4 regions of the Mesorhizobium sp. M0208 genome follow, and region 4 is predicted to be linked to each of the others. Evidence: predicted binding sites of a transcription regulator. Region 4 holds the regulator's gene; each other region holds the start of a gene.
The links. The regulator PhoB, encoded in region 4, activates phosphate uptake and scavenging genes when phosphate is short. The targets are predictions, from matches to a motif close to TGTCATNNANCTGTCAT.
Positions count from the first base shown of each region.

Region 1 (3,093 bases), on a different contig from region 4:
CCTGCGCACCGGCTGGTGGAACCCGCTGCCGGCCTCGCTTAGCCTGTCGATGCGGCTTTACAATTGACAAGGCTCCGATGACTTAGGACCGCCGAGCGTCCGCCCGCCAGCCATAGAGCCAGTCCAGATCAGCGGCGAGTTTTTCGGGTGAGCGCATCGCCAGGAACAGGTTGCGGGCCATCGCCACCGGCCCGGCCGCATGCCAGGCGAGGCGGTTGAGGGCGCCGCGGCGGGCGACCTGGGATACGCGCGGCCGCCGCGCCTGTTCCCAGGCGACAAGCGCGCTGCTGAGGTCGGCAGGCGAGCTGGCAACGAAACCGGCAAGGGTTACCGCGTCTTCGATCGCCATCGCCGCTCCCTGTGCGGCAAACGGCGTCATCGCATGCGCCGCATCGCCAATCAGCGCTATGCCCTCCGGCGTCGTCCACCGCCGCTGCTCGACGGTATGGATCGGCCATGCCGTCCATGGCGCGGCCTCGCTCGCCAGACGGACCAGCGCCGGCGCGGTACCGCGCATGGCGTTGGCGAGGATGGCGGGGTCGGCATGCCCCGACCAGTTCTCGGCGATGCGCTCGCCCTTGGTGAAGGCCGCGAGGTTGAAGACCGCGCCACGGCTGACCGGATAGGCGACCATATGGAAGCCTGGATAGAGGAATGCGGTAACGCAATCGGGCGCACCGATCACCCTGAAGGCTTGTCCGGCGAGGCTGTCCGCGGCCACCGTTGCGCGCCAGGCAAGCTCGCCCGAGAAGCGGCTTCTCCGGAAATCGGCCGCCTTGCGGGCGAGCGTTTCTCGCACCGACGACCAGACGCCATCGGCTCCGACCAGCAACGATCCTTCGGCTTCGATGGTCGTGCCGGCAATCTCGACTGTTGCGGTGATGCCATTCGGTCCGGTTGCGACGCCGCCGACGCGGGCACCAGTGACAAGCTCGACCTCGGAACGCTCGGCTATCCGCGCCATCAGCGCTGACTGCAGGTCGGCGCGGTGGGCGACGAGATAGGGTGCTCCCCAGCGCGTTTCAGCCGCCTGGCCAAGCGGTACGCGCGCCAGCTCGCGCAGCGTGACGGCATCCTTCAGCACGACCGCCTCCGGCCGCACCGCCGTCGGCAGCAGCCGATCGAGTAGGCCGAATTGTCGAAGGATGCATGTCGCGTTGGGTGAAAGCTGGATGCCGGCACCGGCAGCCTCGAGGTGCTGCGCCTGTTCGAACAGTTTTGTCCGATAGCCGCGCTCGGCGAAGGCCAGTGCCACGGTCAGTCCGGCGACGCCCGCCCCGGCGATGACCACCTGCCGGGACTGCGTTTCTCGCATCAGGCTTGTCGCGGAAGAATCAGGCGGCCTGGTCGATATAGAGGCAGCCCGGCGGCTGCGTTTCCAATGCCTTCAGCTTGGGCGAATAGCGATAGAGCGTCGAGCAATAGGGGCAGACTTTTTCATTGTCGTCGCCCATATCGAGAAATACATGCGGGTGGTCGAAAGGCGGATTGGCGCCGGTGCACATGAATTCCTTGACGCCGATGTCGATTGCCGGATAGCCCGCATCGTTCTGGAAATGGGGAATGGAACCGCCTGCCATCGTCGTCTCCTGATCTTGTCGATTGCATCTGGATCATAACCCGTCTCTTTGCAAGATCGATGAAATGAAACTGTCGCAAAAGCCTGTCAGAGGATAAGTTAAGCCGGTTAAGGCTGTGGTCGTCGAACGGTGTGGGAAGAGCGGAAACCATGAACGAACTGAAGCCGGTCCAGAACGAATTCATCACCGTCGAGGCCGCGAGCCGAGAAGGCGGCAATCCCGACCGCTTCGTCAATCGCGAGTTTTCCTGGCTGCAATTCAACCGGCGCGTGCTCGAGGAATCGCTGAATACCAATCATCCGCTGCTCGAGCGCGTCCGGTTCCTGTCGATATCGGCTGCCAACCTCGACGAATTCTTCATGGTCCGCGTCGCCGGTCTTGCCGGTCAGGTGCGCGAGGGCATCGTGCTGAAGAGCCCGGATGGGCGCACTCCCGAGCAGCAGCTCGAACAATTGCTGCGCGAGGTCGAGCGCCTGCAGGAGGACCAGCAGAACAGCCTTTCGGCGCTGATGCTGCTGCTCGACAAACAAGGCATCGAAAGCATCACCCGCGATGCGCTGACCAAGGACGAGAAGACCTGGCTCGAGGACCATTTCCAGGAGCAGGTATTTCCGGTCCTGACCCCGCTGTCGATCGACCCGGCGCATCCGTTTCCGTTCATTCCCAATCTCGGTTTCTCGATGGCGCTGCAATTGCGCCATCGCAAGAACGGCGAGGAAATGAGCGCGCTTCTGCGCCTGCCGGTGGCGCTGAGGCGCTTCATCCGTTTGCCGGATCGCAAGCATCATGTCCGCTTCATTCCACTCGAAGAGGCGGTCAGTCTCTATATCGGCAAGCTGTTCCCCGGCTATGAGGTCAAGGGCTCCGGCACGTTCCGCATCATCCGCGACAGCGATATCGAGGTCGAGGAAGAATCAGAGGATCTGGTGCGGCTGTTCGAGACGGCGCTGAAGCGGCGACGCCGCGGCTCGGTCATCCGCATCGAGTTCGACAGGTCGATGCCGGCCGAATTGCGCGATTTCGTCGCCGGCGAGCTCGGCGTCTCGGCCAGCCGGATCAGCGTGCTCACCGGTCCGCTGGCGCTCAGCCAGATCTCGGAGATCGTCGCCGTCGCCCGCGACGATCTGAAGTTCACGCCTTACAATCCGCGCTTTCCCGAGCGCATCCGCGAGCATGGCGGCGACTGTTTTGCCGCGATCCGCGAGAAGGACATCATCGTCCACCACCCTTACGAATCCTTCGACGTGGTGGTGCAGTTTCTGCGCCAGGCAATGGCCGACCCGGAAGTGGTGGCGATCAAGCAGACGCTCTACCGCACCTCCAACGACAGCCCGATCGTACGGGCTTTGGTCGATGCGGCGGAAGCCGGCAAGTCGGTGACGGCGCTGGTCGAGCTCAAGGCGCGCTTCGACGAGGAGGCCAACATCCGCTGGGCGCGCGACCTCGAGCGTGCCGGCGTCCAGGTCGTCTTTGGCTTTCTCGAACTGAAGACCCACGCAAAGATGTCGCTGGT
Region 1 is NZ_JAMYSP010000033.1:13,389-16,481, forward strand. Features, by position in the region: gene NKJ17_RS25675 (TIGR02117 family protein) at 1-67, shown strand, start outside; gene NKJ17_RS25680 (FAD-dependent monooxygenase) at 83-1,315, opposite strand; gene NKJ17_RS25685 (zinc-finger domain-containing protein) at 1,335-1,580, opposite strand; gene NKJ17_RS25690 (RNA degradosome polyphosphate kinase) at 1,730-3,093, shown strand, end outside.
Region 1: a site for PhoB is predicted at 1,641-1,657, ahead of NKJ17_RS25690 (RNA degradosome polyphosphate kinase). Genes of this name have one in related genera too.

Region 2 (3,093 bases), on a different contig from region 4:
TCTTCGGCCTTGTAGGCCGCGCCGACCTGGAAGCCGTCCTGGGTGAGAAAGTCATTGTCGTTGGCGACGAACAGGAAATAGTCGTCGGGCCGTGTTGGATCGAGGACGCTCACCACCGACATCGCCTCCCACTTCTCCGAAAGGTTGTTGCGGTCATTGGGCGCGCCATTGTGCAGCCCGAAGTGGCCGAGCTCGGTCTTGTCGTTGATGTCGATGAACGGCGTCAGCTTGGCCGGCGTCACCGAGGGATCGAGCTCACCTTTGGGCGCAACCGGCTTGTCCTTGTCGAACTCGGTGCCGGCGATGTCGGTTGCCGCCGACACATCGACGACGCTGATCTCGCGATAGAGCGAGGTGTCGCCCTTCACCCCCTGGCCGTTGCCGCTGTCGCGCGCCAGCATCAGGAAGGTCTTGTCCGACAGAGCCACGATTTCGCTCTGCGCGGCAATCTTGGTCTTGCCCTTGGCATCGGTGAACACCGGCAGCGGCACAACATATTCATGCGCAAGCTTGAGTTGGGCCGGATCCGAGGCATCGTAGACCAGCGCGCGCGTGTTCTGGCGCGTCGAAGCGGAATCGCCGCCATCCTGTCTGGGGGCCGATTGCAGCACAGCGATCAGGAACTTCCCGTCCGGCGTCAGTGCCATGCCTTCGAGGCCCTGGTTGTTCTGACGGCCGGTTTCGGGATCCGTCGGATCTGGGTCTGCCGCGCCCGGTCCCGGATTGTTGGACGCGAAGTTCGGCGTTCCATGACGCATCGGGACAAGCGCCGCCGGCGACTGCGTTGCCGACATCAGACGCCCATCGGCGGAGAAGTGGTAGATGTTCGGACCATATTCGTCCGAGATGAACATGGTGCCGTCGGGCAGCCGCACGATCGCCTCGTTATCGAGCGCGAGCTTGCCGTTGGCTTCGGGCAGGATCGGCATGTCGTCGGTCGCGGCGCGCACGCCGTTGAGCGGATCGAGGCCGGTTGCGTCGGCGCCCTTGTCGTCGGTCAAAAGCATGGTGTCGGCAAGGGTTGCCTTGAGGCCCGACTGTTCCTGGCCGGCGGCTGGTGCCGCACCCGGTGCGATCTGGGCGAATTCGATGGCAATCGTGTTGATGCGCGGACGGTAATCGGTGGTGCCGACGACATTGTAGCCACGATCCGGCAGCAGCCACAGCGAGCCCTTATAGCCATCGGCGCCATGCGTCCAGCCGGCAGCGTCGATCGCCATGCCCGAGCCGGAGCCAAACGTCTCGCCGAACTTGTCCCTTTGGCTGGCCGGGATGCGACCGACACCGACCAGGCCCTTGTTGACGAAGCTGACGCCGCCGACGGTCGCTGCGTTTTCAGCCAAGGCCGGAGTCAAGGCGGTGAACATCGCCAGCGCGACCGCGAGGGACGCGTTTCGGTGCAGGTTTTTCATGGAAATCCTCTTTGTGACAAAACAGCCGAAGCGGGCGTCGCATCGACATGCCGCCAGCGCTTTCCGAAAAAGGTCTAGGACGCGAACATGATACTTGCGTGACAGAGGGCGCTTGTTCCTTCGTCCCTTGTGGGAGCAGGTGGATCGGCGCGCAGCGCCGAGACGGAAGAGGGGTGCTGGACGGAGTGCCTCGGTGCCGAGCTGGAGCACCCTCATCCGACCGAGCTGAGCCTGTCCTCTGGCTTGCCGAAGGCAAGACCCGTGGGCTCGGCCACCTTCTCCCCAAGGGGAGAAGGGAAGTGCCGCGATTCAATCGCTGTCGCGCGCGATCAGTTCCAGCGGCCAGACTTCACGGATGATGCGTGCGCCTTCGGCGCCGGCGTAAGCCGGAATCGATGCCAGCAGCATTTCGGCCAACCGCTCGCCCATCGGCTCCAGCGCCGGTCGGAAGCCGGTCAGCGCCGGCGAAAAATAGCGGCAAAGCGGCGTGTCGACGATGACGATCACCGCGACGTCGTGGCCGGGCCTGATGCCCGCCTCGGCCAAAGCCTTGCAGCCGCCAAGCGCCATCGCGTCGTTGTTGAAGATGATGGCCGTCGGCGGGTCCTTGGAGCGCATGACCTTCGGCGTCACGGCGTAGCCGCCGGCCTCGTTGATGAAGCCGTCGGCGATCAGTTCGGGGTCGAACTCGATGCCGTGCCGCCGCAACGCCTTGCGATAGCCGGCGAGGAACAGATAGCCGAAATTGAGGTCGAGCGACGGGCGGATGGCGGCGATGCGGCGGTGACCGCGCGCGACGAGACGATCGACCGCGTCAGCCCCGGCTTTTTCGAAATCGAGGTCGAGCGAGGGATAGGAATCGCCGCCGGTGCGGCTGCGGCCGAGCGTTGCGAACGGGAAACCGGCCTGGGTCAGATAGTCGATGCGCTCGTCCTCGCGCCGCGTCCAGGCCAGCACCACCGCATCGGCCCGCCGCGTCTCGACGACACGGCGCAGGCGCTCCTGCTGATAGTCGCCCGGCGCGCCCATCACTACGATCAGGTCGAGGCCGCTTTCGGCGAGCTTGGCCTGCAACCCGGTCAGGAACGGAATGAAGAACGGCTCGCCATATTCCTGGTCGCCCGGATGCGGCTGCAGCATGAAGGCGATCGAATGGGTAGCGCCGCGCCGCAGGCTGCGGCCGGACTGGTTCGGTGAATAGTTCAGCTTCTTGGCCGCATCGAGCACGCGCTGACGCGTGTCGGCATTGACGTCGGCGCGGCCGTTGAGCGCGCGCGACACCGTGCCGATGGAAATATTCAGGTGACGTGCAAGGTCGTGAATACTGGACGCCAAAGGACAGTTCTCCCCCCTTGCTTGGCTAGCACCGGCCGCTCTTCAGGCCAAGCCGGCATCACGTTTTTCGCTATCGGCCAATTGACATTCTACGCCATCGGGTGTGTTCTCGTAAACGTTTACGGAAGAACGTTTGCGGCCCTGCCGTGAACGCCGTGACGATCGGTCTGGAGGGGCCGAGAGGGAGGAGTGCTGGATGATCAATGTCGTCCTGGTCGGCTGCGGCGCGATGAGCAAAGCCTGGCTCGATGCGGCCAAGCAGATCGACGGGCTCGCCATTGTCGGCCTGGTCGATATCGACGCCGAAAGGGCGCGGGCAAGGGCGCGCGAATACGAGCTTTCCGGC
Region 2 is NZ_JAMYSP010000004.1:223,421-226,513, forward strand. Features, by position in the region: gene NKJ17_RS06695 (esterase-like activity of phytase family protein) at 1-1,412, opposite strand, end outside; gene NKJ17_RS06700 (LacI family DNA-binding transcriptional regulator) at 1,722-2,747, opposite strand; gene NKJ17_RS06705 (Gfo/Idh/MocA family protein) at 2,944-3,093, shown strand, end outside.
Region 2: a site for PhoB is predicted at 1,500-1,516, ahead of NKJ17_RS06695 (esterase-like activity of phytase family protein). Genes of this name have one in related genera too.

Region 3 (3,093 bases), on a different contig from region 4:
TGGAGCGGGGTCAAATCGCCAGTTGATTATGCAAGCGCCGCCAGCGCCGCCTCGACATCCGCCGCGGATCCGATGGCAGTGGTGGCAATATCGCGGTTGATGCGGCGGGCCAGTCCCGACAGCACCTTGCCGGCGCCCACTTCGTAAAGCGTCGCAACGCCGTTGCTGCCGAACCACTCCACCGTTTCGCGCCAGCGCACGCGCCCGATCACCTGTTCGACGAGTCGGCGGGCGATCTCGTCGGGATCGCTCGTCGGGGTCACCGTAACATTGGAGACCAGCGGCACGACCGGCGCACTCTTCGTCACGGCGGCCAGCGCCTCCCGCATGATCTCGGCCGCAGGCTTCATCAATGCCGAATGGAAGGGCGCCGAGACCTGCAGCATCAGCGCCCGCTTGGCGCCCTTCTCCGTGCATAGCCTCGCCGCCAGTTCGACCGCCGGCCTGGCGCCGGAGATCACCAGCTGGCCGCCGCCATTGTCATTGGCGATCTGGCAAACCAAGGCTTGTGCGGGATCTTTGGCGGCGCCCTGGGCGGCCTCTGCGCAAGCGGCTTCGACGTCGGCCTGTTCCAGCCCGATGATCGCCGCCATGGCGCCCTCGCCGGCCGGCACAGCCGCCTGCATGGCATTGCCGCGGATGCGCAACAGCCGGGCGGCGTCGGCGACCGAAACGAAACCTGCGGCCGCAAGTGCCGAATATTCGCCGAGCGAGTGGCCGGCGACATAGGTGACCTTGCCGTTCAGGGAGAAGCCGCGCGCCTCCAGCGCCCGGATTGCGGCAAGCGACACCGCCATCAGCGCCGGCTGGGCGTTGGCGGTCAGCGTCAGCGTCTCTTCCGGGCCTTCCCAGATCAGCTTCGATAGGTTTTCGCCGAGCGCGTCGTCAACTTCCTCGAAGATCCGCCGCGATTCCACAAAGGTATCGGCGAGGTCCTTGCCCATGCCGACAGCCTGGCTGCCCTGCCCCGGAAAGGTGAATGCGATGGCCATCGGCGGCTCCCAGCTGCTGGTTCACGTTGCCTGTGACGCAAGGCGTGCGGCCAAGTCAAGTCCAACCTTGATCGCGTAATATCGGCCGAGTGCCTGTTTCGGCAGGCTTTTTGGCGATCACTCATGATGAAAACCGCTCACGATTTGTTTGCTGGCTCTTCTTATTTCCGCCACAGGCGCTAGGCTTTGCGTGACAGTTCGATGACAATCGAGTGACGCTTTTGTTGCGGGCCGGGGAACTATTGAAGTGGCAAAGACCAAGCAGAGCGCAGCCGAGGCGGCGCCCCAGTTTCTTGAAGGCGATCCGTCGACCGGCTATCTGCCGGCGCGCAAATGGCCTGTCATCCGCTATGGCCTTATCAGCTTGCTGGCTGCGGCCATCCTTGTGTTTGCCATCGAACTGATCGTGCGCGGCAACTTTGCCGGCACCATTGATTTCTTTCTGCAGCCTTTCAAACCCGGCTGGACCACGATCATCATTTTTGCGCTGATCCTCATCGGCCTCGACGCCGTGCTCGGCCGCAGTCATCAGAGCCTGATGATCGTTGCGCCGCTGACATTGTCGCTGGCGTTCGTCGGCCACCAGAAGTCGCTGTATCTCGGCGATCCGCTCTATCCGACCGATTTCCTCTATTCCCGGCAGATCGTGGCACTGATGCCGCTTCTGGTACGCGATCGCCCGGGAACCGCCATTGCCCTGGCGATCGGCATCGTCGGCGGACTGTCGCTGCTCGTCTACGGTTGGCGGCTATGGCGCCGCCGCGTTCCGGCGCTCAGCCACAAGGGCCGCCTTGCCCGGCTGACGCTGACAGTACCGCTGATCGCCTTCTTCGTTTCCATCATGGACTATGCCACTTTCTCGTGGACGCGCGACCGGCTGCAGATCATCCCGATCATGTGGGACCAGAAGGAAAACTATGCCTCGAACGGTTTTGCGCTCGCCTTCGCGCTGAACGTCCCGATGGCGCATGTCTCGGCGCCGCCCGGCTATTCCGACAAGGCGATCGAAGCGATCGGCAAACCGCAGGTGATCGCCTCGGTACCCGCCGAGAAGCCCGACATCATCGTCGTGATGAGCGAATCCTTCTGGGATCCGACCAAGCTGCCCGGCGTCACCATCACACCCGACCCTATCCCCAATGTGCGGGCACTGCGCACGGGCTACATGTTCTCGCCCGAGTTCGGCGGGATGACGGCCAACATCGAGTTCGAGGCCCTGACCGGCTTTTCCAACGCCTTCCTGCCGGCGGGCAGCATTCCCTACCAGCAATATGTGCGGACACCGACTCCCTCGCTGGCGACCTTCCTGAAAAGTCAGGGCTACCGGGCACGCGCCATCCATCCCGGCACCAACTGGTTCTGGAACCGGGGGGCCGTCTATGCCGATTTCGGCTTCAACGACTTCAAGTCCGAGGAGACGTTGCCGCCCATGCAGAAGCGCGGACCGCTCGCGTCGGACGCAGCGATGACCGACGAGATCATCCGCGAAGCCGATACCAGCGCCGAGCCGGTCTTCTTTTTCGCCGTCAGCCTGCAGAACCACGGGCCGTATGAGCCGTATCGCTATACCAATCCGACCCACAAGGTGCAGGCGCCGATCAGCCAATGGGCACGTGAATCGCTGTTGAGCTACGCCGAAGGCTCTTCCGACGCGGACCGCGGCCTCGAGCGGCTGATCGAATGGGCGAAGAAACGCGAGCGGCCGACCGTCATCGCATTCTTCGGCGATCACCTGCCGCCGCTTGGGCCGGTCTACGTCGAGACCGGTTTCCTGAAGGACAATGTCGCGCCGCGCAAGGAGCCGGCCGACCAGATGCTGCAGCACCACCAGACGCCATTGATCGTCTGGTCGAACCGCAGCGGCCCCTCCGAGGATCTGGGCGCCGTCAGCCCGGCCTTCCTGCCCTACCATATCCTGAAAACGGCCGGCATCAGCCATCCCTATTACACCGGCTTCCTCGGCCAGTTGCGAGAGCGCTACCGCGTCATCGACCGTAATTTGCTGTTGGCACCGGGGGGCGAGGCCACCCCCGATTGGTCGCGTCAGAAAGAGATCGACCCGGCAATCCGCGACTTCCGTCTGCTGCAATACGACATGATG
Region 3 is NZ_JAMYSP010000016.1:72,881-75,973, reverse strand. Features, by position in the region: gene fabD (ACP S-malonyltransferase) at 27-992, opposite strand; gene NKJ17_RS17770 (LTA synthase family protein) at 1,240-3,093, shown strand, end outside.
Region 3: a site for PhoB is predicted at 1,183-1,199, ahead of NKJ17_RS17770 (LTA synthase family protein). Genes of this name have one in related genera too.

Region 4 (3,093 bases):
GCCTTCATCGGCCCTTCGGGTTGCGGGAAATCGACGCTGCTGCGCGTCTTCAACCGCATCTACGAGCTCTACCCGAAACAGACCGCCGAGGGCCAGGTGCTGCTTGACGGCAAGAACATTCTCGACCGGTCGCAGGATCTCAACCTCCTCAGGACAAAGATCGGCATGGTATTCCAGAAGCCGACGCCGTTCCCGATGTCGATCTATGAGAACATCGCCTTCGGCGTCAGGCTCTACGAGAATCTCGGCAAGTCCGAGATGGACGGCCGCGTCGAGCAAGCGTTGAAGCGGGCCGCGCTGTGGAGCGAGGTCAAGGACAAGCTAAACGCCAGCGGCTTGAGCCTGTCCGGCGGCCAGCAGCAGCGGCTCTGCATTGCCCGCACCGTGGCAGTGAAGCCGGAAGTCATCCTGCTCGACGAACCGGCTTCGGCCCTCGACCCGCTGTCGACGGCCAAGATCGAGGAACTGATCGACGAGTTGCAAGCCGACTACACGATCGTCATCGTCACCCACAACATGCAGCAAGCGGCGCGCGTGTCGCGCCAGACCGCCTTCATGTATCTGGGTGAACTGGTCGAGTTCGACCGGACCGAGAAGATATTCACGTCGCCCCGCGAGAAGCGCACGCAGGACTACATCACTGGCCGCTTCGGCTGAGCCGTTCCGATCATGCATATGAGGACAGGACCATGGGCGAACACACAGTCGCTTCTTTCGACGAGGATCTCGAGCAGATCAGCAAGCTGATCCGCGACATGGCCGACCTCGCCGGTTCGATGGTCGGCGGGGCGACCAAGGCCCTGTTGAATTCCGATAACGTGCTGGCGCAACGCGTCGTCTCCGACGACGCCATCATGGATGCGCGTCAACGCGAACTGGACGATCGCGCCATCACCCTGATCGCCAAGCGCCAGCCAATGGCTCACGATCTGCGCCATGTCGTCGGAGCGATCCGCATGGCCGGCGACCTCGAACGCATCGGCGACCTTGCCAAGAATATCGCCAAGCGTGTGAGCGCGGTCGGCCTCAGCGCCACGCCGCGCGACCTATCGCATTCCATCGATGCGATGGCGCAGCTAGTGCTCATCCAGGTGCAGGGCGTCATCGAGGAGTATGCTGCAGGCGATGCGGCCGCCTTGGCCAAGCTGCGCGCCGCCGACGAGCGTATCGACGTCAAATACACGTCCGTGTTCCGCGAGCTGTTAACCTACATGATGGAAGATCCGCGCAACATCACTGCTTGCACGCATCTGCTGTTCTGCGCCAAGAATCTCGAGCGGATCGGCGACCATGTCACCAACATCGCCGAAAATGCGTATTATGTGCTGACCGGCGAACAATTGCCGGTCAATCGTCCGAAGCAGGACGAAACGACAATGTCCGCGCCGGTGACATGATGGGGGTGCCCAGCCGATGATCGCACCACGCATAATGGTGGTGGAGGACGAGGAGCCGTTGGGCGTGCTGCTCCGCTACAATCTCGAATCCGAAGGCTACCAGGTCGAGGTGGTGACACGCGGCGACGAAGCCGAGATCCGTTTGCAGGAGAATGTGCCCGACCTTCTGGTGCTCGACTGGATGATACCGGCGGTTTCCGGCATCGAGCTCTGCCGCCGGTTGCGCGTGCGCCCCGAAACCGAGCGGCTGCCGATCATCATGCTGACCGCGCGCGGCGAGGAGAGCGATCGGGTGCGCGGTCTTTCGACCGGCGCCGACGACTATCTCGTCAAACCGTTTTCGACGCCGGAATTCATGGCCAGGGTCAAGGCGCTGCTGCGGCGCGCCAAGCCGGAAGTGCTGTCCAGCGTGCTGAAGGTCGGCGACATCGTGCTCGATCGCGAATCGCACAGGGTCTATCGCAAGAAGAGCGAAATCAGGCTCGGGCCGACCGAATTCCGGTTGCTCGAGTTCATGATGCGGCATCCGGGCCGCGTCTTCTCGCGTAGCCAGTTGCTCGATAATGTCTGGGGCGAGACGATCTACATCGACGAACGCACCGTCGACGTCCATGTCGGGCGGCTGCGTAAAGCCGTCAATAACGGCCGCATGCCGGATGTCATCCGCACCATCCGCGGTGCCGGCTATGCGATCAGGGAAGATTGACCCGCCTGGTCAGGCGACGTTCTTTCTGACGCCGGGCCTCATTTGCGCGCCCGGCGCGAAAATCTCCTGGTCGACGAAGCTTAACGCCCGCATCGCGCAGCCTTCGCGGATCAGCGGCAATTCGTTCGGCTCGGTATCGAAGGAGATCGAGCCCGAGTGCTGGCCGCCGGCGGTCTGGGCGATGGCCTTGCGCAAGGCCGGCTCGATCAGATCGAAGGCGGCGGCACTGGCGCCGACCATCGCGACCGGTGCCGGATCGATCAGCGCGAACAGCGAGCCGAGACCGAAACCCAGCGCTTCGCCGGCCTTGCGGTAGGCCTCGCGTTCCGGCCCATCCTTCTCGCGCGCGCGGGCGGCCAGCGCGCGCATGTCGGCGTCGCTGACGTCGGCGATAGGTTCGCTGTCTTCGCTCATCTGCCTGGCGTTGCGCCAGATGGCATAGTTGCCGGCATAGGCTTCGATGCAGCCGCGCCGCCCGCAACGGCAGAGCGCTCCGCCCGGACGATGGATCATGTGGCCAAATTCGCCGCCCGAGGAATGCGTCCCGGTGAACAGTTCGCCCTTCAGCACAAGCCCCATACCGATGCCATGCGAAAGCAGGATGGCGATGAAGTCGTCGCGATAGCGATCCGGATCGCGCCAGCGCAAAGCCACCGCCATCATATTGCAGTCGTTCTCCACCGTGGCCGGGATACCGAATTCGTCTTCCAGCATGTCGGCAAAGGCGATGTCGGTCTGCGGCGTGATCGGCGACCACAGCATGGCGCGTGCAGGGGAGTCGGTAATGCCCTGAATCGCCAGGGCGATGCGGGCGACACTGCGGGCGTCAAGGTCTGGGTCCTCGAGCCGGCGCCGGACGATGGCCATGCATTCGCGGATCAGCTCGTCGCGCGGCATGGTCAGCGTGTCCAGCCGGCGCTGTTCCTCGGCGACCACCTGTCCCGCATAGTCGATAATGGCGGCCGACAGGAAATTCAGTGACAACACCAC
Region 4 is NZ_JAMYSP010000003.1:257,475-260,567, forward strand. Features, by position in the region: gene pstB (phosphate ABC transporter ATP-binding protein PstB) at 1-657, shown strand, start outside; gene phoU (phosphate signaling complex protein PhoU) at 690-1,397, shown strand; gene phoB (phosphate regulon transcriptional regulator PhoB) at 1,414-2,103, shown strand; gene NKJ17_RS05110 (ROK family protein) at 2,113-3,093, opposite strand, start outside.